Regions from separate parts of the Streptomyces sp. NPDC032940 genome, predicted to be linked through region 1. Evidence: riboswitches for the same ligand, from Rfam matches in the RefSeq annotation. Region 1 holds a riboswitch; the other holds the start of a gene.

Region 1 (14,460 bases):
GGGTTCAGCGAGCCGTACGGGTCCTGGAAGATCATCTGGATGTCCCGCCGCAGCGGACGCATCCCGGCCGTGTTCAGCCGCGTGATGTCCTTGCCCTCGAAGTGGATCGAACCGCCCGTCGGGTCCTGGAGCCGGGTGATGACCCGGCCCATGGTCGACTTGCCGCAGCCCGACTCGCCGACCACGCCGAGGGTCTCGCCCTTGCGCACCTCGAAGTCGATGCCGTCGACGGCCTTGACCGCGCCGGCCTGACGCCGGAACACGCCCTTGTGGATCGGGAAGTGCTTCTGCAGGCCCTCGACCTTCAGCAGCACCTCACGCTCCTCGGGAGAGGATGCCTGGGCCGGGACCGTCGTCGCGTCCTTCTTCTTCGTATCGCTCACAGCTTCGGCGCAATCTCTTCGGTCCAGATCCGCGTGCGGTCCTCCGGCGAGAGGTGGCAGGCGGAGAAGTGCCCGCTGCCGACCTGCTGGAGCTCCGGGCGCACGGTACGGGTGACATCCCCCTTGGGGAGGTCCGCGTACGGGCAGCGGGGGTGGAACGCGCAGCCCGAAGGGACGTTGATGAGGCTCGGCGGCGAGCCCTTGACCGGGATGAGCCGCTCGGAGGTCTCGCGGTCGATGCGCGGCATCGAGCCGAGCAGGCCCCACGTGTACGGGTGCTGCGGACGCTCGAAGACGTCGTCGACCGAACCGCGCTCCACGCACCGGCCGCCGTACATCACCAGGACGTCGTCGGCGATCTCGGCGACCACGCCGAGGTCGTGGGTGATGAGGACGACCGCGGAGCCGAACTCCTTCTGGAGGTCGCGGATGAGGTCGAGGATCTGGGCCTGGACGGTCACGTCCAGGGCGGTCGTCGGCTCGTCCGCGATGAGCAGTTCGGGGTTGTTGACCAACGCCATCGCGATCATCGCGCGCTGGCGCATACCGCCGGAGAACTCGTGCGGGTAGCTGTCGACGCGCTTGCCGGGCTCGGGGATGCCGACCCGGTCGAGCATCTCGATCGCCCGCTTGCGCGCGGTCTTCTTGTTGACGTCGTGGTGGACCCGGTACGCCTCCACGATCTGGTTGCCGATCGTGTAGTACGGGTGCATCGCGGACAGCGGGTCCTGGAAGATCATCGCCATCTCGCGGCCGCGCAGCCGGCGGACCTCGTCCGGGTCGGCGGCGACGAGCTCCTTGCCACCGAGCCAGATCTCGCCGGACATCTGCACGTTCTTGCCGCGCGCGCCGAGCCGGTGCAGGCCCATGATCGCGAGCGAGGTGACGGACTTGCCGGACCCCGACTCGCCGACGATGCAGAGGGTCTTGCCCTTCTCCACCTGGAAGCTGAGTCCGTCGACGGACTTGACCAGGCCGTCGTCGGTGGGGAAGTGCACCTTGAGGTCGCGGACCGCGAGGAACGCGTCGGGCGCGTCCGAGGGAGCGGTCGTGGGCTCACCCACGGCGGCCCCGGTCTTGGAGAGTTCGGTCACGAGAGCCTCACGCGTGGGTCGGCGGCGGCGTACAGCAGGTCCACCAGGAGATTGGCGATCACGACGAAGAAGGCTGCGAGCAGGGTGACGCCGAGGATCTTGGGCAGGTCGTTGTCGGTGATGCCCTGCACCGCGTACTGGCCGATGCCGGGCAGCGAGAACACCTTCTCGGTGATCACGGCGCCGCCGAGCAGCAGGCCGAGGTCCATGCCGAAGACGGTGATGATCGGGGTCAGCGCGGCCCGCAGCCCGTGCCGGGCCACGACTCTGCGCTCCCGCAGGCCCTTGGCGCGGGCCGTGCGGATGAAGTCCTCGTTCATCGTCTCCAGCATGCCGGAGCGGGTCAGCCGCGCGTAGATGGCGGAGTAGAGCAGGGCCAGCGAGCACCAGGCGGGGATGAGCGTGTTGGCCCACTGGGCCGGGTTCTCGGTGAACTCCACATAGGTGCGGCCGAAGATCGGCCACTGGAAGGTGAACAGCAGGAGCAGCAGGTTGCCCGTGAAGAACATGGGCAGCGACACACCGGCCAGGGCCACGCCCATGAAGGTGCGGTCGAAGAGGCTGCGGGGCTTGAGGGCGGAGATCACTCCGATGAGGACACCGGAGACCAGCCACAGCACGGCGGCGCCGCCGGCCAGCGAGAGGGTCACCGGGAGGCGCGAGGTGAGCTGCGGCCAGATGGCCTCGTGGGTCTTGAAGGAGTAGCCGAAGCAGGGTGCGTCGCAGTGCGCCGTGGTGGGACCCAGGTCGTAGGTGGCGCCGCTGACGATCCCCTTGATGAAGTGCCAGTACTGGACGTAGAGGGGCTCGTCCAGACCGAGGTTCTGCTTGACAGCGAGGATGTCTGCCTTCGTCGGACTCTTTCCGATGTACTGCTGCGCGAGCTGGTCGGCGGTCTGACCGGCGAGCCGCGGCAGCAGGAAGAAGATCGCGAAGGTGACCGCGGTGACGACCAGCAGCAGGATCACTGCCGCGAACGTCCGACGGAGGATGTACGAGATCACGGGGACCGGCGCTGGTGCCCGCGGGCCGCGAAGCCCGCGGGCACCAATGCCTTCACCTGCCTTCCGGGGCTACTTCTTGGTCGTGCCGATGTTGAGGTAGTCGTACTGACCGCTGAAGGCCGCCGTGGACACCAGGTTGGTGTAGGTGGTCGGGCGGTACAGCAGGACCTTGAAGTAGGTCAGCGGGACGAGGGTGGCCAGGTCCATGGCGCGCTTGTCGATCTGGCCGTACAGCGCGTTGCGCTCGGTCTCGTTCTCGGTGGCGATGGACTTCTCGAGCATCTCGTTCATCTGCTTGTCGTTGATGTACGACAGGTTGGTGTTGCCCGAGGCACCGATCGCGTCACCGTGCAGGATCTGCTGGAGGAAGCCGTAGCCGGAGGGCCAGTCGGCACCCCACTGCATCATGTGCAGGCCGATGTTCTCCTTCTTGTCGAAGGTCGGCACACCGGCGTAGTCGGTGAAGTACTTGCCCGACGGGTACTGCTTCAGGCTGGCGTTGATGCCGACCTTCTTCAGCGAGGCGATGATCGCGGTGGCCGCGTCGATCTCCTGCGGGCGGTCGCTGCGCGCCGAGATGTTGGTGTTGATGCTGGTCGTGCCGCAGGCCTTCAGCTGCTCCTTGGCCTTGGCGACGTCGCCCTTGTTGCCGTCCGTGGCGTAGGTGTCCGCCTTCTGGTAGCCGGTGATGTCCGGCGGAAGGACGGTGGTGGCGATCTCACCGCGGATCGGGCCGCCGAGGGCGGTCTGCACCGAGACCTTGTCGATGGCGTACTGGACGGCCTTGCGGCACTCGACCTTGTCGAACGGCGCGACCTGGGAGTTGATCGCCATGTAGACCAGACGGCCACCGTAGGTGTTGTCGGTGTTGGCCTTCAGGTCGGCGTTGTTGACGACCTTCGCCTGCGTGGCGGCCTGGACGCCGGTGCCGCCGAGGTCGATCGCGGTGCCGGACTGCACGTCCTGGTCGATCGTCTCGGCGTTGACCTTGAGCTTGACGACGATCTTGTCCGGGTACTGCTTGCGCAGCGGGTCCGTCTTCGGGTCCCAGTTCTCGTTGCGGACGAGGACGGCCTGCTTGCCCTCCTCGTAGCTCTCGAACTTGTACGAGCCCGAGGACACGATGTTCTTGACGTAGTCGACGCCCTTGTCCTTGGCCTGGGGCACCGGAGCCGTCTGCGGCGTCGCGACCAGGTAGTCGAACTCCTGGAAGGACCGGTTCAGGTGGAAGACGATCGTGGTGTCGTCCGGCGTCTCGATGGACTTCAGGCCCTCGGGGCTCTTGTCCTTGTACGGACCCTTGTACTTGTCGCCGCCCTCCATGAACTGCTGGAAGTAGTTCGGGCCGAGGGAGAGCACGTCACGCGCGAAGTTGGAGCGCTCGACGGCGTACTTGACGTCCTTCGCCGTGATCGGCGTGCCGTCCTGGTACTTCAGGCCCGCGCGCAGCTTGTACGTCCAGGTCTTGCCGCCGTCGCTCGGCACGCCCTTGCTCTCGGCGAGGTCCGGGACCAGCGTGTTGCCCTCCTCGCCCGCGCCGGGCTTGAAGGTCATCAGCGGGCGGGCGTAGAGCCGGCTGAGGTTGTACATGTACGCGTAGTACGTGTTGCCGGGGTCGAAGGAGTCCGGCACGTCCGCGTACTCGTACGTGACCGTCCCACCCTTCTGGGTGGAGGCGTTGACGACACCCTTGGTCGCTGCGTTGGCCTCAGCCGACTTCTTACCGTTGTTGTCCGAGCTGTCATCGGCCTTGCTGCAAGCCGAAAGCAGCAAGCTCGCACTGCCGATGGCCGCGACCGCGGCCAGCGCTGACCTTCGCATGATGGTCTGCTTCCCCTCCATTGTTGGCAAATCTTTGGGACTCTCGGGGCAGTCGCCGGTCAGCGGCTGCGCGGGTCGAGAGCGTCACGGAGACCGTCGCCGAGCAGGTTGAACGCCAGGACGGTCACGAAGATGGCGAGACCGGGAACGATCATGAACTGGGGGTCGACCTGGTAGAAGGGGACCGCCTGGTTGATCATGCCGCCCCACGAGGCCTGCGGGGGCTGGATGCCGACGCCGAGGAAGCTCAGGGACGCCTCGAAGATGATGTTGGTCGGGATCAGCAGCGTCGAGTAGACGATGATCGGGCCCACGAGGTTCGGCAGCAGCTCCCGGAAGAGGATGTAGGGGCCCTTGGCGCCCATCCCCCGGGAGGCGTCGACGAACTCCCGCTCGCGCAGGGCCAGCGTCTGGCCGCGCACGATGCGGCCCAGATAGGGCCAGTTGAAGAAGCCGATGACGAAGACCAGCACCATGATGTGCAGCGGCAGGCCCTCCAGTCCGAAGGCGCCGCCCTGCAGGGTCGCCGAGATGGCGATCGCGAACAGCAGGAGGGGGAAGGCCAGGAAGGTGTCCATCAGCCGGCTGATGATCGTGTCGACGCGTCCGCCGTAGTAGCCGGCCACGACACCGAGGATCGTGCCGATGGTGTTGGACAGGATCGTGGCGCCGAAGGCGACGACCAGCGAGACCCAGGAGCCCTCGAGGATGCGGGTGGCGATGTCGCGGCCGAACTTCGGCTCCACACCGAGCGGGTGCTCCCAGCTCATGCCGCCGAAGTCGCCCTTGGGCAGCGAGGTGTTGGGGTCGATCAGGTCCTGGTTGAGGGCGTTGGGGTCCAGGCCGAAGATCGCCTGGATGGGGCGGGAGAGGATCGCGAGGAGGATCAGCAGGATCACGATGACCCCGCCGGCCATGGCGACCTTGTCCTTCTTGAAACGGGACCAGGCGATCTGCCCCAGGGAACGGCCCTCGATCTGCCCCTTATCGGCACCGGCGAGGACAGCCTCGGGCTGTGCCTCGGCTTGCGCCCCGGTGGTCTCGATCGGTGCGGTCACAGTGACCCGACCCCTCTCGCCGGTGGTGACCGGCCTACACCCGCCGTGGATTACGGCTTTGTCGACTTGCTCTCGATCACGAGATCGAACGATCCGTGCCTGTCTCGGGAGTCTTCAGCTTCGTCACGATCACCCGCCAGGTCTGACCGGGAAAGTATGCGCAACCGTGATGCACTGCTAGGGATTCCGTTATCCGAACAGTGGGTAACGGCCTTCGGACGAAGGACAGTTGGGACACAACGGCGAAATCGCCGATCTTCGCGACCTTCCGCCGACGTCTACGCGCGAAGAAATGTGTTCGTGACGTGAAGACCACGGAGCGTCGCCGAACCGGTCCGCGCGAGCCGACGCATCGTCAGACGCCCCCGCGGGCCGGAGGGTAGCCGTACCCGGCGCCCGGCGCCCGGACGGGCGCCGCGTGGGCCTCGCGGTCGTAGAACGGACGGGCGTTCGCACGCAGCCACATGGCGACCGGGTCGTGCGCGTCGGTCATCGCCACCGTCGACACCGGCAGCCCCTCCGGCACCGCGCCGACGGACTGCTGCATCATCGCGCGCACCGCGTCCACGGCCGGCGGCGACGTGTCGTACACGTCCAGGCCGATGGCGAGGTAGGGCGCGCCGAGCGACGGCTGCACCCAGGCCCGGCGCAACGCGCGGACCGCCGGGGTGCGGTGGGCGTTCTGCGCGAGCAGGGCGTAGAACTGCGGGATCTCGATGGCCGGTTCGGACACGCGCAGGGGTCCGGCGGGCTGGCGGTCGAGACCGGAGGCGATGCGGCGCAGGTCGAGCCAGGGGATGCCGACGCCGCCACCGGGGGCGTGCGGGTTGAGCCAGAGACCGTAGTGGTCGGGATAGAGGGCGCGGGCCACTTCGAGGCCGTCGACCACCTCGTACGACCGGTTCCAGCCGCTGGCGGAGAGTTCCTGGGCGGAGGTGACGCACGGCGCGTAGCCGAAGCCGTCGACCTCCATGTTCCCGTACTGGGCGTCCGGGGAGCCGGCCTGACCGTGCCAGAGCAGCATCCAGACCTGGCCGGTGGCGGGGGTGGCGAGCGCGCGGAGCAGGGCCTCGTAGGCGTCGTAGCGCCCGGGCATCACCTGGCGCAGCATGTGCTCGACCTGCCCGGTCGCGGCGGTACCGCTCGCGCTCACCTTTTACCGACCCTTCGAGAATCGTCCCCTGTTGGGCACCAGCTTAGGGCTCCGGCGGACGCGGTGGCTCGGCGCTCGGGCTCCGCCGGGTGGGGCGGCCGGGAGCTCGGGGCTCGTCCTCCGTCGCCGGGCGCCGGTTCGTCGTGGTTGACCGCGCCCGCGCGGCGGAGCCGCACATGGCGCAGCCCCGCGCCCCTTTCGGGGCGCTTCCCCGGCCCGGCGTTCAGAGGTCCCGGTCGTAGAAGGGGCGGACCTTCTCCCGCATCCAGTCGCAGACCGGGTCCTGGGCCGCCTCCAGGAGGACCAGGTTGACCGGCCACTGGACCGGGACCGCGCCGAGCGCGCGGCCGAGGGCGTCGAGGGGGACGGCCCGGGCGTCGCCCTCCCAGTGGGTCAGTTCCACGCCGACGAACAGCATCGGGTCGCCGGTCTCGACCGCGGCGAGGCAGCGACGGGCGGTGCGGACGACCCCGGTGGCGGCGAACTCGGCGGAGGCCGCGGCCAGGAAGTCCACCGGCTCGTCCTGCCAGTCGGGTTCGAAGAGGCGGACCCGGCCGCCGGACGCGGGCCCGTCCAGCGGGGTGCGCCCGGCCCGGCACAGCTCGGCCACGGCGGCCGGCGGCAGCGGGATGCCGACCACGCCGTCGGGGTTGACGGCGATCCCGACCTGCGGGGGCAGACCGCGGGCGAACTCGGCGGCGGGGGCGATGGTGTACGCCATGTGGGGGCCGGTGACCTGGCGGAGCTGCTCCTCGGAGCTGAACACCGGCACATGGGCCTGGCCGTCGATCTCCAGCGTGGGCAGGTCGAGGGGGCCGGTGCGGGGGCCGCCGCCGTTGGGCAGCGGGACCCAGACGAAGCTGCGGCCCAGCACCTCCACGATCCGGCCGCCGGCGCCGGGCACGCCGAGGGACGCCGACAGCACCTCCTCCAGCTCGTTGCCGGGCCATCCACCGTGCGGATGAGGATGCGCCTGCGCCGGAAACTCCGGGGAGAGGTCCGCCGGGAAGTCCGCTGGGAAGTCCATCTGCCTACCGCCTGCCTGGGTACCGCTGCTGTGGCTGAAAGGCTAACCCGTTCGGCCCCACCGGCCCACGGTCCGTCACCTCGGCCGGGGAACCCGGCCCCCGCGTCTCAGCCGGTGAACGCGATCCTGTGCAGTGCGTCCGCCGCCGCCCGGTCGAGGACGACCCCCGAACCGCAGCCGGCCGGCAGGGTGCCCTCGGTGACGGAGGCGAGCAGCCGCTCGGTCGCCGCGCGGTGCCGCAGGAACGCGTACCGGGAGACGCCCCGGCCGCGCTCGCGCTGGCCGGCCAGGGCGTCGTCGGCGCCGACGTCGAGGAGCAGCAGGTGCAGGGTGCCGTCGCGGCGGCGGGCCTCGCGGGCCAGCCAGCCGCGCACCCAGGCCTGGGTGCCGCAGTCGTGCACGACGACGCCCTCGCCGGAGCGCAGGGCGCGGCGCAGCCCGGCGTAGTGGGCGAGGCGGACCAGGGGCCGGTACAGGGCGTACGGGAGCAGGCGCGGCATGCGGCGGTCCCAGCGGTCGCGGGTGTCCTGGGAGTCGACGCGCCGCCCGCGCACGGTGCGCCGCATCAGGGTGGACTTGCCGCTGCCGGGCAGGCCGGTGATCACCACCAGGTCGCGGGGTCCGAAGAGCAGGGCGTGCGGGCTGCGGCCGTCGCGGTCGCGCAGGTCGCGGACGACGGGTGCCAGTGCGGCGCGCGCCTCCCCGGCCGGGGCGGGCCGCTTCGGCAGCGCGATGCCCGAGGTCGTTGCGTAGGCCGTGGTCCTGTTCACCGTGATCGTCCTCCCCTGGGGCGGTTCACGAGTTCCCGTCCCCGTCGAGTGTAAAGAGAAGGTAATGCGGCGGTCTCGCGTTTTCGTGCGCTTACTGCCACAAGCCGGTTACAGATCACGGTCTGCCACGAACAGGCCCGGCGTGCAATGATGGCGGCGCCAACTGCATACCGGCCGTTTGAATCCGCGCGGGAGAGTCCCCGGCCGCGCCGGGGCGCCGAAGGAGCAAGTCCCTCCCTTGAATCTCTCAGGCCCCGTTACCGCGCGGGCGAGGCACATCTGAAAAGCGGGCCGCCGTCCGACGGCTGCCCCACCCAAGGTGCAAGTCCTGACCGCCGTGCTGCGGTGGTCATGGCGAACCTCTCAGGTTCCGATGACAGATGGGGAGGACCGACCTCGCCCGTGCCGTCCTGTCCTGGGAGACGAACGACCGATGAGCAGTACCGAACTCCGCCGTACCGCGCTCGATGCCACGCATCGCGCGCTGGGCGCGACGATGACCGACTTCGCCGGCTGGGACATGCCCCTGCGCTACGGCTCCGAGCGTGACGAGCACGTCGCGGTGCGCACCCGGGCCGGGCTCTTCGACCTCTCCCACATGGGCGAGATCACCGTCACCGGCCCGGGAGCAGCCGCCCTGCTGGACTTCGCTCTGGTCGGCAACATCGGCAGCGTGAAGCCGGGCCGGGCCCGCTACACCATGATCTGCCGCGAGGACGGCGGCATCCTGGACGACCTGATCGTCTACCGCCTGGGCGAGACCGAGTACATGGTCGTCGCCAACGCCTCCAACGCCCAGGTGGTGCTGGACGCGCTCACCGAGCGGGCCGCCGGCTTCGACGCCGAGGTCCGCGACGACCGCGACGCCTACGCGCTGCTGGCCGTGCAGGGCCCGGAGTCCCCCGGCATCCTCGCCTCGCTCACCGACGCCGACCTGGACGGCCTGAAGTACTACGCCGGCCTGCCCGGCACGGTCGCCGGCGTTCCGGCGCTCATCGCGCGCACGGGCTACACCGGCGAGGACGGCTTCGAGCTGTTCGTGAAGCCGGAGCACGCCGTGGAGCTGTGGCAGGCGCTGACCAAGGCGGGCGAGGGCGCCGGGCTGGTCCCGTGCGGCCTGTCCTGCCGGGACACGCTCCGCCTGGAGGCGGGCATGCCGCTGTACGGGCACGAGCTGACGACCGCGCTGACGCCCTTCGACGCCGGTCTCGGCCGGGTGGTGAAGTTCGAGAAGGAGGGCGACTTCGTGGGCCGGGCCGCGCTGACCGAGGCCGCCGCCCGCGCCGGGCAGAACCCGCCCCGCGTCCTGGTCGGCCTGGTCGCCGAGGGCCGTCGGGTCCCGCGCGCCGGTTACCAGGTCGTCGCCGGCGGCGAGGTGATCGGCGAGGTCACCTCCGGCGCCCCCTCCCCGACGCTGGGCAAGCCGATCGCCATGGCGTACGTCGACGCGGCGCACGCTGCGCCGGGCACCGCCGGGGTCGGCGTGGACATCCGAGGCACCCTCGAGCCGTACGAGGTCGTGGCGCTGCCTTTCTACAAGCGGCAGAAGTAGACACTGGGCGTGCGGGGCCCCTCGGGCGTCCCCGTGTGCGTCCGGCGCCTCCCAGCAGCACCTTCCGCAGTCCCCCTTCACCAGCACTCCCCCGCGTACAGGAGAATTCAGGCCATGAGCAACCCCCAGCAGCTGCGCTACAGCAAGGAGCACGAGTGGCTGTCGGGCGCCGAGGACGGCGTCTCGACGGTCGGCATCACGGAGCACGCGGCCAACGCGCTCGGTGACGTGGTCTTCGTCCAGCTCCCCGAGGTCGGCGACGCCGTGTCCGCGGGCGAGACCTGCGGCGAACTGGAGTCGACCAAGTCGGTCTCCGACCTGTACTCCCCCGTCTCCGGCGAGGTCACCGAGGTCAACGAGGACGTCGTCAACGACCCGTCGCTCGTGAACAGCGCGCCCTTCGAGGGCGGCTGGCTGTTCAAGGTGCGCGTCAGCGAGGAGCCGGGCGACCTGCTCTCCGCCGACGAGTACACCGAGTTCGCCGGCGCCTGAGGAGACACGGACGCATGTCGCTTCTGAACACCCCCCTGCACGAGCTCGACCCCGACGTCGCCGCCGCCGTCGACGCCGAGCTGCACCGCCAGCAGTCCACCCTCGAGATGATCGCCTCCGAGAACTTCGCGCCCGTCGCGGTCATGGAGGCGCAGGGCTCGGTCCTCACCAACAAGTACGCCGAGGGCTACCCCGGCCGCCGCTACTACGGCGGCTGCGAGCACGTCGACGTCGTCGAGCAGATCGCCATCGACCGGGTCAAGGCCCTCTTCGGCGCCGAGCACGCCAACGTGCAGCCGCACTCGGGCGCCCAGGCCAACGCGGCGGCGATGTTCGCGCTGCTCAAGCCGGGCGACACGATCATGGGTCTGAACCTCGCCCACGGCGGGCACCTGACCCACGGCATGAAGATCAACTTCTCCGGCAAGCTCTACGACGTGGTCGCCTACCACGTCGGCGACGACGGCCAGGTCGACATGGCCGAGGTGGAGCGCCTCGCCAAGGAGAACAAGCCGAAGCTGATCGTGGCCGGCTGGTCGGCCTACCCGCGTCAGCTGGACTTCGCCGCGTTCCGCCGGATCGCGGACGAGGTCGGCGCGTACCTGATGGTCGACATGGCGCACTTCGCCGGTCTGGTCGCGGCGGGCCTGCACCCGAACCCGGTCCCGCACGCCCATGTGGTCACCACCACGACCCACAAGACACTGGGCGGCCCGCGCGGCGGTGTGATCCTCTCCACGGCCGAGCTGGCCAAGAAGATCAACTCCGCCGTCTTCCCCGGTCAGCAGGGTGGCCCGCTGGAACACGTGGTGGCCGCCAAGGCCGTCGCCTTCAAGGTCGCCGCGAGCGAGGACTTCAAGGAGCGCCAGCGTCGTACGCTGGAAGGCGCCCGGATCCTGGCCGAGCGTCTGGTGAAGGACGACGCGAAGGCCGCGGGCGTCTCCGTCCTGACCGGCGGCACTGACGTCCACCTGGTCCTGGTCGACCTGCGCGATTCCGAGCTGGACGGCCGGCAGGCCGAGGACCGCCTCCACGAGGTCGGCATCACGGTCAACCGCAATGCCGTACCGAACGACCCGCGCCCGCCGATGGTGACCTCCGGTCTGCGCATCGGTACGCCGGCCCTGGCGACGCGCGGCTTCACCGCCGAGGACTTCGCCGAGGTCGCGGACGTGATCGCCGAAGCCCTGAAGCCCTCCTACGACGCCGAGGCGCTGAAGGCCCGGGTGCGGGCTCTGGCGGACAAGCACCCCCTGTACCCGGGTCTGGACAAGTAACCGAACAGCACCACCCAGGGGCGCCGCGCGGGCCACGAGCGAGCACGGCGCCCCACCCTCTCCGCACCACCCCCGTTCTGAGGAGTTCCCGTGGCCATCTCGGTCTTCGACCTGTTCTCGATCGGCATCGGCCCGTCGAGCTCGCACACGGTCGGCCCGATGCGGGCGGCGCGCATGTTCGCCCGGCGCCTGCGCAACGAGGAACTGCTGGGCTCCGTGACCTCGGTCCGGGCCGAGCTGTACGGCTCGCTCGGCGCCACCGGCCACGGCCACGGCACGCCCAAGGCGGTGCTGCTCGGGCTGGAGGGCGAGTCGCCGCGCACGGTGGACGTGGAGACGGCCGACGAGCGCGTCGAGACGATCAGGTCGGCCGGCCGGATCAGCCTCCTCGGCGAGCACGAGATCCCCTTCTCCTACGACGACGACATGGTCCTGCACCGCCGCAAGGCCCTCCCGTACCACGCCAACGGCATGACGCTGTGGGCGTACGACGCGGCGGGCTCGGAGGTGCTCTCCAAGACGTACTACTCGGTCGGCGGCGGCTTCGTCGTGGACGAGGACGCGGTGGGCGCGGACCGCATCGTGCTCGACGACACCGTGCTGAAGTACCCCTTCCGCACCGGCGACGAGCTGCTGCGCCTGACCGAGGAGACCGGCCTGTCGATCTCCGCGCTGATGCTGGAGAACGAGCGGGCCTGGCGCGACGAGGAAGAGATCCGCGAGGGGCTGCTGGAGATCTGGCGCGTGATGCAGGCGTGCGTGGCCCGCGGCATGTCCCGCGAGGGCATCCTGCCGGGCGGCCTGAAGGTCCGCCGCCGCGCCGCGAACACCGCGCGCAAGCTGCGCTCCGAGGGCGACCCGCAGGCCCTGGCGATGGAGTGGATCACCCTCTACGCGATGGCCGTGAACGAGGAGAACGCGGCCGGCGGCCGGGTCGTCACCGCCCCGACCAACGGCGCGGCCGGCATCATCCCTGCGGTCCTGCACTACTACATGAACTTCGTCCCCGGCGCCGACGAGGACGGTGTGGTCCGCTTCCTCCTCGCCGCGGGCGCGATCGGCATGCTCTTCAAGGAGAACGCCTCCATCTCCGGCGCCGAGGTCGGCTGCCAGGGCGAGGTCGGCTCCGCCTGCTCGATGGCGGCGGGCGCCCTCGCCGAGGTCCTCGGCGGCTCCCCGGAGCAGGTGGAGAACGCCGCCGAGATCGGCATGGAGCACAACCTCGGCCTCACCTGCGACCCCGTCGGCGGCCTCGTCCAGATCCCCTGCATCGAGCGCAACGGCATGGCCGCGGTGAAGGCGGTCACGGCGGCCCGCATGGCGATGCGCGGCGACGGCTCCCACAAGGTCTCCCTCGACAAGGTCATCAAGACCATGAAGGAGACGGGCGCGGACATGTCGGTCAAGTACAAGGAGACGGCCCGGGGCGGGCTGGCGGTCAACATCATCGAGTGCTGAACCCCTCCCGGGCCGTCCGCCCCGGAGGCGAGAAGACCGGGGGGCGGCCGGTCACCGCGGGCGGACGGAGGGGTTCCCGCCGCCCCTCTGCTGGTGGCGCTGCCGACGGCCGGCAAAGAGGCCTGGGTCTCCCAAGCCCTACTCCGTCTTTGTCACATGCCGAGTCCACGGCACCCCCGCGGGACAGGAGACCGGAGGGCCACGCCGACTGGGCCCGTCTCACATCGTGGCATCGGCTTTCCGTCAGGCAAGACGCCTGAGATCGTTGCAGGGCACACACATGTTCCACGCGTGAAAGACCGAGCCATGCCCGCATCCGCCGCCGGTTCAGCCGAGGCACCCGTCAATCCGCGGTCCCGTGTCCTCATCGCCAGCCTCATCGGCACGACGATCGAGTTCTACGACTTCTACATCTACGCGACCGCCGCCGTACTGGTCTTCCCGGCGCTCTTCTTCCCGAACAGCGACCCGACCACGGCGCTGCTGTCGTCCTTCGCCGTCTTCGGTGCCGCGATGGTCGCCCGCCCGATCGGCGCCGTCTTCTTCGGGCACCTCGGCGACCGGCTCGGCCGCAAGAAGACGCTCGTGGTGTCGCTGCTGACCATGGGCATCGCGACGTTCCTCATCGGCGCTCTGCCCACCTATGCGCAGGCCGGCTGGGTCGCCACCGCGCTGCTCGTGCTGATGCGGCTCGCGCAGGGCTTCGCGCTCGGCGGCGAGTGGAGCGGTGCCGCGCTGGTCGCGACCGAGAACGCGCCCAAGGGCAAGCGCGCCCTGTACGGCACCTTCCCGCAGCTCGGTGCCCCGCTCGGCTTCATCATCGGCAACGGCCTGTTCCTGATCATCGGGGCACTGCTGCCGTCCGCGGCCGGTGCGGACCCCACCCAGCCCTCCGACGCCTTCACGAGCTGGGGCTGGCGCATCCCGTTCCTCTTCTCCGCCGTGATGGTGGCGATCGGGCTGTGGGTGCGGTCGCGGCTGGTCGAGTCGGCGGTGTTCGCCAAGACGCGCGAGGCCGGGAAGGTGCGCAAGCTGCCGCTGGCCACCGTGGTCCAGGGCCACTGGAAGCAGCTGATCCTCGGCACCTTCATCATGCTGGCGACGTACGTGCTCTTCTACCTGATGACCACGTTCTCGCTGAGCTACGGACGCACCGCGAAGGACGCCGCCGTGCCCGGACTGGGGTACAGCTACACCGCCTTCGTCCTGATGATGATCTTCGGCGTGCTGTTCTTCGCCGCGTTCACGCTGGTCTCCGGTCCGCTCGCCGACAAGTACGGACGGCGCACCACCCTGATCTGGATCACCGCCGCGATCGTGGTCTTCGGCCTCGTCTGGGTGCCGCTGATCGGCCTGGGCACGCTCGGCGTG
Region 2 (14,460 bases), on a different contig from region 1:
CGCCGGCAAGACCACCGCGCTGCGCGCGCTCGCCGGCCTGCTGCCGCCCACCGGCGGTCATCTGCGTCTCGACGGCATCGCGCTGGACCGTACGCCGCCCGAGTCCCGGCCGGTGGGCGTCGTCTTCCAGGACTACCTGCTCTTCCCGCACCTGACCGCCCTCGACAACGTGGCCTTCGGCCCGCGCTGCCGGGGCGCGACCAAGGCCGAGGCCAGAGCCCTGGCCGCCGGGTGGCTGGACCGCATGGGCCTGGCCGGCCACGCCGGCGCCAAGCCCCGCCGTCTCTCCGGCGGCCAGGCGCAGCGCGTCGCCCTCGCCCGCGCCCTGGCGACCGATCCCCGGCTGCTGCTCCTCGACGAGCCGCTCGCCGCGCTGGACGCCCGCACCCGGCTCGAGGTGCGCGCCCAGCTCCGCCGTCATCTGGCCGGCTTCGAGGCCGTCGCGGTCCTGGTCACCCATGACCCGCTGGACGCCATGGTGCTGGCCGACCGGCTGGTGGTCGTCGAGCACGGCACGGTCGTCCAGGAGGGCAGCCCCGCCGACATCGCCCGCCGGCCCCGCACCGACTACATCGCGCAGCTGGTCGGCCTGAACCTCTACCGGGGGCGGGCCGAGGGCCATACCGTCCGGCTCGGCGCCGGCCCGGCCGTCACGACCACGGAGGACCTCTCCGGACCGGTCTTCGTGGCGTTCCCGCCGAGCGCCGTGACCCTGTACGGGGAGCGCCCGGCCGGCTCCAGCGCACGCAACCTGTGGCGGTGCGAGGTCGCGGGCCTGGAGACCCACGGCGACCAGATCCGCGTCGACCTGACCGGCGAACTGGCCCTCGCCGCCGACCTCACGACGGTGGCCGCGGCCGAGCTGGGCCTGCATCCGGGCGCACCGGTCTGGGCGACGGTCAAGGCGACGCAGACCCACGCATACCCGGCGTGACGGCGTCGCCGGGCTACGGTGCCTGCATGAGCCTGAGCATCCGCAACCAGCTCCCCGGCACCGTCACCGGCGTCACCCCGGGCGAGGCCATGGCGACGGTCAAGGTCCGCCTGGCCGGGGGCCAGGAGGTCACCGCGGCCATCACCCGGGAGGCCGCCGACGACCTCGGTCTGGGCACCGGGGCGGCCGTCCGCGCCCTGGTGAAGTCGACGGAGGTCTCCCTCGCCACCGGCTTGACCGACGGCCTGTCGATCCGCAACCGGCTGCCCGGCACGGTCACCCGGCTCGTGCCCGGCGAGGCGATGGCCCTCGTGCACGTCACCATGAAGGACGCCGAACTCACCGCCGTGATCACGAAGGAGGCGGCCGAGGAGCTGGGCCTCTTCGTGGGGTCCGACGTGGTCGCCCTGATCAAGGCGACCGAGGTCTCGCTCGCCACCGCATAGCGAGGGCGAAGGCCCCGCCCCCCTCTTGTCGGAAAGGGGGCGGGGCCTCCACTCGGGCCTGCCCGGTCCTCGTGACCCGCTCAGTCCTCGTAGGCGTCCAGCGGCGGGCAGGAGCACACGAGGTTCCGGTCACCGAAGGCCTGGTCGATGCGGCGCACCGGCGGCCAGTACTTGTCGGCCACCGACACCCCGGCCGGGAACACGGCCTCCTCGCGCGTGTACGCGTGGTCCCACTCGCCGCCCAGCGCACCGGCGGTGTGCGGGGCGCCGCTCAGCGGGTTGTCCTGCGCGGACCAGTCGCCGGAGCCGACCTTCTCGATCTCCGCGCGGATGGCGATCATCGCGTCGCAGAACCGGTCCAGCTCGGTCAGGTCCTCGGACTCGGTCGGCTCGATCATCAGCGTGCCGGCCACCGGGAAGGACATCGTCGGCGCGTGGAAGCCGTAGTCGATCAGCCGCTTGGCGACGTCGTCCACGCTCACACCGGTCGCCTTGGTCAGCGGACGCAGGTCGACGATGCACTCGTGCGCGACCAGCCCGGCCGGGCCGGTGTACAGCACCGGGAAGTGCGGCTCCAGGCGCTTGGCGATGTAGTTGGCGGACAGCACGGCCACCTGGGTGGCGCGCTTGAGGCCCTCGCCGCCCATGAGGCGGACGTACGACCAGGAGATCGGCAGGATGCCGGCCGAGCCCCACGGCGCCGCCGAGATCGGGCCGACACCGGTCTTCGGACCGGCCGCGGGCTGCAGCGGGTGGTTAGGCAGGTACGGCGCGAGGTGCGACCGCACGGCCACCGGGCCCACGCCGGGCCCGCCGCCGCCGTGCGGGATGCAGAAGGTCTTGTGCAGGTTCAGGTGGGAGACGTCGCCGCCGAAGTGGCCCGGCTTGGCGAGGCCGACCAGGGCGTTGAGGTTCGCACCGTCCACGTAGACCTGGCCGCCCGCGTCGTGCACCTGGGCACAGATGTCGGCGACGTGCTCCTCGAAGACGCCGTGCGTCGAGGGGTACGTGATCATCAGCACGGCCAGCTCGTCGCGGTGCTTCTCGATCTTGGCGCGCAGGTCCTCGACGTCGACCTCGCCGTCCTCGGCGGTCTTGACGACGACGACCTTCATGCCGGCCATGACGGCGCTCGCCGCGTTGGTGCCGTGCGCGGAGGACGGGATGAGGCAGACGGTGCGCTGGTCGTCGCCGTTGGCACGGTGGTAGCCGCGGACGGCGAGCAGACCGGCGAACTCGCCCTGCGAGCCGGCGTTCGGCTGGAGCGAGACCTTGTCGTACCCGGTGACCTCGGCGAGCCGCTCCTCCAGCTCACGGATGAGGGTGAGGTAGCCCTGCGCCTGCTCGGCGGGCGCGAAGGGGTGCAGCGCGCCGAACTCGGGCCAGGTGACCGGCTCCATCTCGGTGGTCGCGTTGAGCTTCATGGTGCAGGAGCCCAGCGGGATCATGCCGCGGTCCAGCGCGTAGTCGCGGTCGGCGAGGCGGCGCAGGTAGCGCAGCATCGCGGTCTCGGAGCGGTGCTGGTGGAAGACCGGGTGGGTCAGGAAGTCGTCGGTGCGCAGCAGCGCCTCGGGCAGCGTCTCCTCGGCGCTCGCGTCCAGGGCCTCGATGTCGCCCGCGACGCCGAACGCGTTCCACACGCCGCTGACCTGGGCCCGCGTGGTGGTCTCGTCGCAGGCGAACGACACGTGGTCGGCGTCGACGAGACGCAGGTTGATGCCGTTGCCGCGGGCGGCGTGCACGATCTCGCCGGCCCGGCCCGGCACCCGTGCGGTGACCGTGTCGAAGTAGGCGCCGTGGACGATCTCGACGCCGCCGGCCGCGAGGCCCGCGGCGGTGACGGAGGCGTACCGGTGGGTGCGCCGGGCGATGGCCCGCAGCCCGTCCGGCCCGTGGTACACGGCGTACATACCGGCCATGACGGCGAGCAGCACCTGCGCGGTGCAGATGTTGCTGGTCGCCTTCTCGCGGCGGATGTGCTGCTCGCGGGTCTGCAGGGCGAGGCGGTAGGCCTTGTTGCCGTCGGCGTCCACGGAGACGCCCACGAGGCGGCCGGGCAGGCTGCGCGCGAACTTCTCGTGCACGGCCATGTAGCCGGCGTGCGGCCCGCCGAAGCCCATCGGCACGCCGAAGCGCTGGGTGGTGCCGATGGCGATGTCCGCGCCGAGCGCGCCGGGCGAGGCGAGCAGCGTGAGGGCGAGCAGGTCGGCGGCGACGGTGACGAGCGCGCCGAGCTCGTGCGCCCGGTCGATGACCGGCTTGATGTCGCGGACGGCACCGGAGGCGCCCGGGTACTGGATCAGTACGCCGTTGATCTCCCGCTCGGCGACCTCGGCCGGGATGCCGTCGCTCAGATCGGCGACGACGACCTCGACGCCGGTCGGCTCGGCGCGGGTCTGGATCACGGCGATGGTCTGCGGCAGCGCGTCCGCGTCGACCAGGAAGAGGCCCTTCTTGTTCTTGCCCATGCGCCGGGACAGGGCCATCGCCTCGGCGGCGGCGGTGCCCTCGTCGAGCAGCGAGGCGCCGGAGGTCGGCAGGCCGGTGAGGTCGGCGACCATGGTCTGGAAGTTCAGCAGGGCCTCCAGACGGCCCTGGGAGATCTCCGGCTGATACGGCGTGTACGCGGTGTACCAGGCCGGGTTCTCCATGACGTTGCGCAGGATGACCGGCGGGGTGAAGGTGCCGTAGTAGCCCAGGCCGATCATGGAGTCGAGGACCTGGTTGCGGTCGGCCAGCGAGCGCAGCTCGGCCAGTACCTCGGCCTCGGAGCGGGCGCCCGGCAGGTCCAGGGCGTCGGCGTTCTTGATCACATCCGGTACCGCGGCGGCCGTCAGTTCGTCGAGCGAGCCGTAGCCGACCTGCGCGAGCATCTTGGCCTGGGCCTCGCGGTCGGGGCCGATGTGGCGCTGCTCGAAGGGTGCTGCCTGTTCGAGCTCGGAGAGCGGAATGCGATGGGCGGTCATTGCGGAGGCCTCCTGGTCTGACGACCTTCGAGGGGCACCACGGCGCGGGTGCCCGGACGGCCTCCCCCTCTGTCATCTCGACCTGAGAGCTTCACCGGGCCGCCCGAGAGCTGCCGGCTTTCACCGTCGGTGAGAGCAGGGGCCGTCGGCACCCGCTCTGCTTTCCAGAGTGACCTCGTCCGTGCGGTACGTGTGCCTGAGAGATTCCGGGGAGGATTTGCTCCTTCGGCGCCTCCGATGATGTCTGCGATGACGTCTGGAGGACTCTCCCGCACGGGGTCAGCAGCCGTTTGCCAGCCTACCAGCGAGGCGGGCGCACAGGTCTTCGAGTGACTGAGCGCACCTTCGAGTGGCCGCTCTCCCCGATGTGCCTTTTTGTAGTACTGACGGATGATTCGCCGGCTGGTTTGCGACCGGAGTGCGACCAAGTGGAGGGCCCGTGCGTACCGACATCGATCCGCGCAATCTGATAGGCCGCAAGGCGTTCGACCGTAACGGCACGAGGATCGGCACCGTGGACGAGGTCTACCTCGACGATGCCACCGGCGTCCCCGAGTGGGCCGCCATACGCACCGGCCTGTTCAGCAGGGACGCCTTCGTGCCCCTGGAGCCCAGCGAGCTGGTCGACGGCACCCTGCGCGTCCCCTTCGACCGGTCCCTGATCAAGGAGGCCCCCGACTTCGGCGTCGGCCGTCACCTCTCGCCGGAACAGGAGCTCCAGCTCTACCACCACTACGGTCTCGATGTGGCCGCCGCTCCACCGCTTCCCGACCACGACTTCGGCAAGCTGGCGGGCACGGGCAACGAGGAGAGCTGAGGCGAACGCCGGCTCAGGGCACCTCGTACACGAGACCCGCCGTCCCTGACGGCCGCGGGTCAGGGCGTCGCCGCACCCGCACTCCCCGGCTCCTGCTCCTGCTCCTGCTCCTGCTCGGCGACCCCGGCAGCCGAAGGGACGGCGGAGGCCGGGGGGACGCCCTCGGCACCCGCCGGCGGTTCCGCGACCCCCGCCCCGGCGGAGGCCGCCGGCGCCCCGCCCTCCCCGGGTCTTCGTGGCGCCTCGACCAGCGGCAGCGGATCGGCCGGCGTCAGCTGCGGGTCGTCCACCGGAAAGGTCCGCACCCGGCCCGGCCCGGAGTACGGCGTCTCGAAGCGCACCGTGACCCGCCCCAGGCCGCTGCCCTGCACCCACCCGTGCCCCAGCTCCGCGTGCCGCACGTCGTGCCCGGAGGGCCAGCGGCGCCCGACCGGACCGGGCCGGTACTCCTCGGCGGGCTCCTCGCCCGCCGGCTCCTCCGCGTGCTCCTCGGCCGGTTCCCCGGCGGCCTGCGCGAAAAGGTCCTCCTGCGTGTAGTCGGCGAGCCCGCTGACGCCGACCCCGAGCAGCCGCACACCGCCCGTGGTGTCCACCGAGTCGAGCAGCCGGGCCGCCGCCTCCCGCACCACCGCCGGGTCGTCCGTGGGTCCCCGCAGGGTCTCCGAGCGGGTCAGCGTGGAGAAGTCGTACCGCCGCACCTTGAGCACGATGGTCCGGCCGGACAGCCCCGACCCCCGCAGCCGCCGCACGCACCGGTCGGCCAGCCGCGCCACTTCCACGCCCACCCGCACCCGGTCGTGGATGTCCACGTCGTAGGTGTCCTCGACCGACACCGACTTGGTCTCCCGCTCGGCCACCACGGAACGCTCGTCGCGTGCCAGCGCCATCGCGTACAGGGCGTGTCCGTGCGCCTTGCCGAGCAGCCGCACCAGCTCGTCCTCGCCCGCCTCGGCGAGCTCCTCGACCGTGGTGATCCCGGCCCTGCGCAGATGGTCGCCCGTCGCCGGTCCCACTCCGGGGAGGATCCGGACGGACTTCGGGCCGAGCATGGCCCGCTCGGTCCCGGGCTCGATGAGCACCATCCCGTCCGGCTTGGCCTCCTCCGAGGCGATCTTGGCGAGCATCTTGGACGCGGCGAGCCCCACCGAACCCGTGAGGCCGGTGACGGCCCGGATGTCCGCGCGCAGCTTCGCTCCCGCCAGCCGCGCCGAGTCCGCGTCCCAGGCCGCCCCGCCGGCCTCCAGGTCCACGAACGCCTCGTCCAGGCTCAGCGGCTCCACCAGCGGCGACAGGGCCCGCAGCAGCCGCATCACCTGCTCGCTGATCGACCGGTACAGCTCGAAGCGCGGGACGAGATAGGCGGCGTTGGGCGCGAGCCGGCGGGCCTGGCCCATGGGCATGGCCGAGTGGACACCGAAGACCCGCGCCTCGTAGGAGGCCGTGGCGACCACGCCCCGCGGTCCGAGGCCGCCCACGACGACGGCCTTCCCGCGCAGGCTCGGCTTGGACGCCTGCTCCACCGAGGCGAAGAAGGCATCCATGTCGAGATGCAGGATCGTGGGCGCGGTTCTCACATCTCCGATGCTGCCCTACGCCACTGACAATGCGCCGCCCGTGCCCCGTGGGTCCGGTCGGTGTCTCAGACCGCCCGGTTGCGGCGCCGCGCCAGTTCGTCCGCGGGGTTGGGTCCGACCAGGGTCTCCCCCGTGTCGATCCGCTCCCCGTGCAGTTGGGACAGCGCGCTCTCGACGTCCCGCCACACCACGCCGACGGCGATGCCGAAGATGCCCTGGCCGCCCTGGAGCAGGGCGTGGACCTCGTCGGGCGAGGTGCACTCGTAGACCGTGGCGCCGTCGCTCATCAGCGTCATGCGCTCCAGGTCGCGAAAGCCGCGTTCCCTGAGGTGCTGGACGGCGGTGCGGATGTTCTGCAGCGACACCCCGGTGTCGAGGAACCGCTTGACGATCTTCAGCACGACGACGTCGCGGAAGCTGTAGAGGCGCTGGGTGCCGGACCCGTGGGCGGGCCGCACACTGGGCTCGACCAGACCCGTACGGGCCCAGTAGTCGAGCTGCCGGTAGGTGATGCCGGCGGCGGCGCAGGCCGTCGGCCCGCGGTAGCCGATCTGCTCGGACGCCATGGACGTCGCCCCTCCGCTGCTCGGCACGGCCGCCGGCCGCTGCGGAGCATGATCGGCCGCGCTGCCGTGCTGGGGGTAGCCCCCGCTCGAGCGGAACCGAGAGCCCGGGGAAGGGTGCGAGCCGCCCACCCCGAGGCCGCGTCCGGGGCCACCCCCGGCCGTACCGTCGCCGCTCATTCTCACGCCGACCTCCGTCCTTGACCTGCCTCCTCGACGGTAGGCAGTCACCAACGGTGCGTCAACGATCGCCACACTCGGCACGCCGAGTGATAATCACCCTAAGAGTGGTTTCGCGTGCCCCGTCGCGGGGAAAGGCTAGCCGAATGCGCTCGGACGGGACCGTGCGACGGCGCCTCCCGTCCCGGCCCGTGGATGTGACTACTGGTTGCTGGTGCCGAAGTCCTCGGGCGAGATCTGGTCGAGGAACTCGCGGAACTTCTCCACCTCGTCCTCCTGCTCGTCGGGAATGGCGATGCCCGCGTCGTCGAGCACCGTGTCGCTGCCGTAGATCGGCGTTCCGGTGCGCAACGCGAGCGCTATGGCGTCGGACGGCCGGGCGCTCACCTCGACGCCGCTGGCGAAGACCAGCTCGGCGTAGAAGACCCCTTCACGCAGGTCCGTGATGCGTACTTCCGTGAGCTCCTGGCCGACGGCCTCCAGCACGTCCTTGAACAGGTCGTGGGTCAGCGGCCGCGCGGGAGCCATGCCCTGCTGGGCGAAGGCGATCGCCGTCGCCTCCCCCGGCCCGATCCAGATGGGGAGGTAGCGGTCGCCTCCCACTTCGCGCAGCAGCACGATCGGTTGGTTGGAGGGCATCTCGACCCGGACACCTACGACATCGAGCTCGTTCACACAGCAACCCTAGGCCGTGCCCGGGACGTTTGGGTAGTCGGGCCGGGAACGGGTGGGCGATACGGGTTCCCGGCCGGGCCCTTTCAGGGCAGCCGCACCCCGAGGGCGGTCTGCACCAGTGCCGCGTGAAGCTTCACCGCCAGTGCGGCCAGCTCCTTGGTGCGGGCTTCGGCGTGCGCTCTGGTCTGCGGGTTGCGGTGGCGCCTGAGCGGAGCGACCACCTGGTCCACCAGCCCGGCCTCCCGGTCGGCGGCGGCCTTCATCAGCCGCAGATGCCGCGGCTCGATCCCGAACCGCCCCAGCTCGACCACGAGCGAGGCGACGGTGACCGCCTCGGCGTCGTAGACCCCGTCGGCCAGGGGAGTGACGAGCCCGTACGACTCCCACTCCGTGAGCTCCTGCTCGCCGATGCCGGCGGCGGCGAGCAGCTCGTCCCGGCCGATCCGGGCCGCCGTGGGTCCCTCGTCGGCCTCCGGCACGGCCTGCCCGTCGCGCTGCCGGCCCACGGTCGGCAGACGCACCGCCTCACCGCGCTCCATGGCGTCCAGATGCTCCCGGATCACCTTCAGCGGCAGATAGTGGTCCCTCTGCATGCGCAGCACGTGACCGAGACGCTCGACGTCGTCCGTACTGAACTTGCGGTACCCCGCCGGGGTACGCCGTGGCTCGACCAGGCCCTCCGACTCCAGGAAGCGGATCTTGGAGATGGTGATGTCGGGGAACTCGTCGCGCAGCGTGTTCAGCACCGAGCCGATGCTCATCAGCCGACTGTCCGCGGCGGCGGTGCCGGGCACGGCACCGCCGCTCGGTGTTCGAAGCATGGACCTTCCCTGGGACTCCCCCGGAACGAGTCCGGGGACGGTCAGTAGCCCCGCTGGCTCGCGTAGAAGACCAGCCGGTACTTGCCGATCTGCACCTCGTCGCCGTTCGACAGTGCGACCTGGTCGATCCGCTCGCGGTTGACGTACGTGCCGTTCAGGCTGCCGACGTCGGCCACCGTGAACGAGCCGTCCGGGCTGCGGCGGAACTCCACGTGCCGGCGCGAGACCGTCACGTCGTCCAGGAAGATGTCGCTCTGCGGGTGACGTCCGGCCGTGGTCAGCTCACCGTCCAGCAGGAAGCGGCTGCCGGAGTTCGGGCCACGGCGCACGACCAGCAGCGCCGAGCCCAGCGGCAGCGCATCCACGGCCGCCTGCGCCTCCGGGGAGAGCGCGGGCACCGCCGTCTGGCCGGTCATCTCGGCGTCGTACGCCTCCAGGCCGGAGATGGAGATCGTCGAGGTCGTCTCGGAGGCACGCTCCGGGACCGCCCCGGGACGCAGGGGGGCACCGCAGTTGGAGCAGAAGCGGCTGTTCTCCGCGTTGCGGTTGCCGCACCTCGTACACACCAGGGCCGACATGGACGGATCCTCCTGCCGCGGCTGCCCCGCCGGGGCGTTCGACGCGTACGGGCCGGGGTTGAACCCTCCACCTGCACCTGAGGCTGAGGGTTGGCCGAAACCTATGCCGCCGGACTGCGCAGGGTCAACAGACGGCGCGCCCTGGCCACCGGAAATGTCACCGCCCGGACCAGCCACCTGGTCCCGGAACATCGGGCGCTGGCCCTCTGCGTCGGGCTGGGCGCGATGGCGAGCGGTCGCGTTGTCGCTGCCCTCTCGCGCGCTCTTGCCGAACAACTTCGCAAACAACTTCACGGGCGATTCCCCTTGACCGAAACAGACCCGCCCGTGGGGCAGGACGAACCCTGACTGAACCTACTGGCCGACCCGGACACCTTTACAACGTCCGTCTCCACCGGACAGTTTCCACCACGCACCACCCAATCGGTGCGCCGACCCCCCGCAACCTCATGCCCTCGCCGGACGCCCCCCATGCACCGCCGGTTCACCGGGAGGACGACCGAGCGTAGTCAGGCCGCTTCGCCGCTCGCAAGGCGTCGACGACGATCTTGCTCGACCGCTCAACAGTAACGGTGGCCTGTTCCTTCTCCAGAGTCTGCACCACGCCCCCAGGGATGTTGAGCGCCGGTTCGAGGTCCTGCGGCTTGCCGATGACCTGGAAACGATAGGGCGCGTTGATCTTGTTCCCGTCGACGCTCACGCTCTTGTCGGCGTCGGAGAGATAGGTGCCCGCGACGACCCGGACTCCGTTGACCTGAATCGCCTCCGCCCCCGCCGCGCGCAGCTCCTGGATCGCGTCGAGCAGCATGTCCGCCTCGACCGTCCCCTTCGTGTCCTCGATCGTCATCGTGATGCCCGGTCCCTGCGCGGCCACCGTGCCCGCCAGGATGCCGAGTTGCCGCTCCTTCTCCAGCGTCTGCTTGCGGGCCTCCTCGGCCTGGTCGGAGCTGTTCTCCAGCTCGTCGCGCTGCTTCTCGAGGCCCTGCTTCTCGTCTTCAAGACGCTGAGTACGGTCGTCCAGTTCATCGAGGATGCGGACGAGATCCTCCTGCCGGGCGCCGCGCAGCGCGCTGTCGCTGTCGCTGTTCGACGCGACCTGGACGGCGAGGCCGAAACCCAGGCCGAACAGCAGCAGCGCGACGATGAGTTGTGCCCGGGTGACGCGCGGTGGCCACAGCCCCTTCACCAGCCGCTGCCGACCGGTGAGCCCGTTTCCCGGTTGCGTCCGCTCCGCCTGGGACGCGTCCGCGGCGGACGGGTGGGCCGGCGGCACCTCCTCGGGCAGTTCCCTGCGCAGCCTGTTCGCGGACTGCTCCTCGTGGTCGCTCATCGGCCTCACGCCCGGAACACGTGCCGGCGGATGGCCGCGGCATTGGAGAAGATGCGGATGCCGAGGACGACGACGACACCGGTGGACAGCTGGGCGCCCACGCCCAGCTTGTCGCCGAGGAACACGATCAGTGCGGCCACGACGACGTTCGACAGGAACGACACCACGAAGACCTTGTCGTCGAAGATGCCGTCGAGCATGGCGCGCAGCCCGCCGAAGACGGCGTCGAGCGCCGCCACGACGGCGATCGGCAGATACGGCTCGACGGCCGCCGGCACCTCGGGCCGGACCAGGATTCCGGCCACGACTCCCACGACGAGGCCCAGTACGGCGATCACGATGTGCCCTTCTCGGATATCGGTTGTGCGGTTCGTACGATCACACTCGGTGCGGCCGGAACCCGGAGGTCGTCCTCCGTGGAGAGGGCGGTCCGGATGCCGTAGCTCTCTTGCAGGGCGTGCAGATACAGCCCGTCCGCGCTGTCCTGGAACCTGCTGCCGAGCTGCTTGCCGTCCCCCACCGCGAGCACCGTGTACGGCGGCACGAGCGGCCTGTTGTCGACCAGTATCGCGTCCCCCGCGGCACGGATCGCCGACAGCGCGGTCAGCCGCTGCCCGTTGATGGAGACCGCCTCGGCCCCCGACTCCCACAGCCCGTTGACCACGCGCTGCATGTCCCGGTCACGCACCCGGCCGGTGTCGGAGAAGCCGGAGGTGCCGCGCGGCCGGCCGTCGCTGCCGGTGCCGGCGTCCTTGGCGTCGTCCACCACGAGCTTCACGCCGGGTCCGTGCACCTCGACGGCCCCGGCCAGCACGCCCACCAGGTCGGCCCGCTCACCGTCGCCGCTCTGGTCCAGCGCCTCGCGCTGTCGCGCGCTCACCTCGTCGCGGAGTTCGTCGACGCTCTTCTCGAGCTTGTCGGCCGCCGAGGTCTCGTCCTCGATGCGGTCGATCAGCTCCTCGCGCTCCTTGGCGACGACGGGCGCCGCGACGCGTGCCTGCGCCGCTCCGACCGTGACCACGAGGGCGGCGAGCACCAGTCCCGCCGCCAGGGCGAGCTTGGCGCGCAGGGTGCGGGGCATCCCACCGGCGCCCTCGGCCTTCTTCCGCGCGGCGGCCTCGGCGTAACCGTCGTCGAGGCTGTGGTCCATCACGTTGGTGAGCAACGACATGGACGCGTCCGGGCGTGCGGGCCGCGTGGACGTGCTCCGAACGGGGGGTTGCTGCGGCATGCCGCACATCGTCGCACGCCCCGGCCGCTACCTCCGAACGGCCCCACCGGCGTGCCGGACAGGCCCCCTTGGGGGCACTTGTCCGGCACGCGCGCGTGCGGTGTGTTTTACCGGCCCGCGCTGTCCACCACGGCGGACCACTCGTCGAGCAGGGCCTGCGCGGAGGCGTCGTCGGGTCCTTCGGCCCACAGGTGGGTGACGGCTTCGGCCGGGTCGGGAAGCACCATCACCCAGCGCCCGTCGGTCTCCACCACGCGCACGCCGTCGGTGGTGTCCACGAAGCGGTCTCCGGCCGCTTCGACGACCCGCCGCATCACCAGTCCCTTGACGGCCCACGGGGTGGCCAGGTCCCGCTTGAGGACGTGCGCCCGCGGAATCCGCGCGTCGATCTGGCTGAGCGTGAGCTGCGTCCGCGCCACCAGTCCGATGAGCCGCACGAACGCCGCCGTGCCGTCGTAGACGCTGCTGAACTCCGGGACGATGAAACCGCCCTTGCCGTCACCGCCGAAGATCGTGCCTTCCTCACCGCCGACCCGGGTGAGGTCGTCCGGCGAGGTCGTCGTCCACTCGACCTGGGTGCCGTGGTACGCCGCCACCTGCTCGGCGATCCGGGTGGTCGTCACCGGCAGCGCGACCCGCCCGCTGCGCCGCTCGGCCGCGATGAGGTCGAGCATGACCAGCAGTGCCCGGTCGTCCTCGATGATGCGGCCCTTCTCGTCCACGAGCGACAGCCGCTCGCCGACCGGGTCGAAGCGCACGCCGAACGCGGCCCGCGAGGACGCCACGATCTCCCCGAGGCGTACCAGGCCCGACCGCCGCATGTCCGCCGACTCTGTCGGCCTGGACTCGTCGAGACCGGGGTTGATGGTCAGCGAGTCGACGCCGAGCTTCCCGAGCAGGCTGGGCAGGACGAGCCCCGAACTTCCGTTGGAGGCGTCCACGACAACCTTGAGCCCGGACTCGGCGATCCCGGTGGTGTCGACGTTCCGCAACAGCGACCCGGTGTACGAGTCGAAGACGCTGGACGGGAAGTGCAGGTCTCCGATCTCGCCGGGGAACGCGCGCCGGTACTCCTGCCGCGCGAACACCCGGTCCAGCTTCCGCTGACTGCCCTGTGAGAGGTCGGCGCCCTGCCCGTCGAAGAACATGATGTCCACCGAGTCGGGCACCCCGGGCGTGGTCCGGATCATGATGCCGCCGGCGCTGCCGCGCGCGGTCTGCTGCCGTGCCACGGGCAGCGGCACGTTCTCCAGGTCGCGTACGTCGATGGCGCTGGCCTGCAGCGCGGAGATCACCGCCCGCTTCAGCGCGCGGGCGCCGCGGGAGTGGTCGCGGGCCGTGGTGACGGTGGAGCCCTTCTTCAGCGTGGTCGCGTAGGCACCGGCCAACCGCACGGCCAGCTCCGGTGTGATCTCCACGTTGAGGATGCCGGACACCCCGCGGGCACCGAAGAGGTGGGCCTGTCCTCTCGACTCCCAGATGACGGAGGTGTTGACGAAGGCACCGGCCTCGATCGTCTTGAACGGGTACACCCGCACATTGCCCTGGACGATCGATTCTTCACCGACCAGGCACTCGTCGCCGATGACCGCGCCGTCCTCGATCCGCGCGGCGCGCATGATGTCGGTGTTCTTGCCGACGACGCAGCCCCGCAGATTGCTGTGCGGCCCGACGTACACGTTGTCGTGGACGACGGCCTTGTGCAGGAAAGCGCCGCTCTTGACGACGACGTTGGATCCCACGACGGTGTGTTCACGGATCTCGGCGCCGGCTTCGACCTTGGCGTAGTCGCCGATGTAGAGCGGTCCGCGCAGCACGGCGTCGGGGTGCACCTCGGCGCCCTCCGCGACCCACACGCCGGGAGAGATCTCGAATCCGTCGATGTCGACGTCGACCTTGCCTTCGAGGACGTCGGCCTGGGCCTTGACGTAGCTCTCGTGCGTGCCGACGTCCTCCCAGTAGCCTTCGGCGACATAGCCGTAGACCGGCTTGCCTTCCTTCATCAGCTGCGGAAAGACGTCGCCGGACCAGTCGACGGGCACATCGGGGTCGACGTAGTCGAAGACCTCGGGCTCCATGACGTAGATGCCGGTGTTCACGGTGTCCGAGAAGACCTGGCCCCAGGTCGGCTTCTCGAGGAAGCGCTCGACCTTGCCCTCTTCGTCGACGATGGTGATGCCGAATTCCAGGGGGTTGGGCACGCGTGTCAGACACACGGTGACGAGCGCGCCCTTTTCCTTGTGGAAGTTGATCAGGTCGGTGAGGTCGAAGTCGGTCAGGGCGTCGCCGGAAATGACGAGGAAGGCATCGTCCTTCAACGCCTCCTCGGCGTTCTTCACGCTTCC

The links. A riboswitch is a leader RNA that binds a small molecule or an ion and turns the genes downstream of it on or off. The one in region 1 is predicted to bind glycine.
Region 2: another riboswitch for glycine. It lies ahead of gcvP (aminomethyl-transferring glycine dehydrogenase); the one in region 1 lies ahead of gcvT (glycine cleavage system aminomethyltransferase GcvT).

Annotation. Positions count from the first base shown of each region.
Region 1 is NZ_JBEZVJ010000023.1:36,916-51,375, reverse strand. Features, by position in the region: gene AB0E77_RS24725 (dipeptide ABC transporter ATP-binding protein) at 1-383, opposite strand, end outside; gene AB0E77_RS24720 (ABC transporter ATP-binding protein) at 380-1,477, opposite strand; gene AB0E77_RS24715 (ABC transporter permease) at 1,474-2,481, opposite strand; gene AB0E77_RS24710 (ABC transporter substrate-binding protein) at 2,551-4,323, opposite strand; gene AB0E77_RS24705 (ABC transporter permease) at 4,362-5,360, opposite strand; gene AB0E77_RS24700 (enhanced serine sensitivity protein SseB C-terminal domain-containing protein) at 5,716-6,513, opposite strand; gene AB0E77_RS24695 (enhanced serine sensitivity protein SseB) at 6,737-7,540, opposite strand; gene AB0E77_RS24690 (AAA family ATPase) at 7,648-8,310, opposite strand; glycine riboswitch at 8,490-8,583, shown strand; gene gcvT (glycine cleavage system aminomethyltransferase GcvT) at 8,744-9,862, shown strand; gene gcvH (glycine cleavage system protein GcvH) at 9,977-10,354, shown strand; gene glyA (serine hydroxymethyltransferase) at 10,369-11,631, shown strand; gene AB0E77_RS24670 (L-serine ammonia-lyase) at 11,722-13,089, shown strand; gene AB0E77_RS24665 (MFS transporter) at 13,396-14,460, shown strand, end outside.
Region 2 is NZ_JBEZVJ010000010.1:194,971-209,430, forward strand. Features, by position in the region: gene AB0E77_RS16060 (ABC transporter ATP-binding protein) at 1-934, shown strand, start outside; gene AB0E77_RS16065 (TOBE domain-containing protein) at 961-1,380, shown strand; gene gcvP (aminomethyl-transferring glycine dehydrogenase) at 1,461-4,346, opposite strand; glycine riboswitch at 4,521-4,628, opposite strand; gene AB0E77_RS16075 (PRC-barrel domain-containing protein) at 4,786-5,163, shown strand; gene AB0E77_RS16080 (DNA polymerase IV) at 5,223-6,737, opposite strand; gene AB0E77_RS16085 (MerR family transcriptional regulator) at 6,803-7,486, opposite strand; gene AB0E77_RS16090 (bifunctional nuclease family protein) at 7,682-8,155, opposite strand; gene AB0E77_RS16095 (MerR family transcriptional regulator) at 8,239-8,976, opposite strand; gene AB0E77_RS16100 (FHA domain-containing protein) at 9,018-9,554, opposite strand; gene AB0E77_RS16105 (DUF881 domain-containing protein) at 10,039-10,884, opposite strand; gene AB0E77_RS16110 (small basic family protein) at 10,890-11,222, opposite strand; gene AB0E77_RS16115 (DUF881 domain-containing protein) at 11,219-12,055, opposite strand; gene AB0E77_RS16120 (mannose-1-phosphate guanyltransferase) at 12,223-14,460, opposite strand, start outside.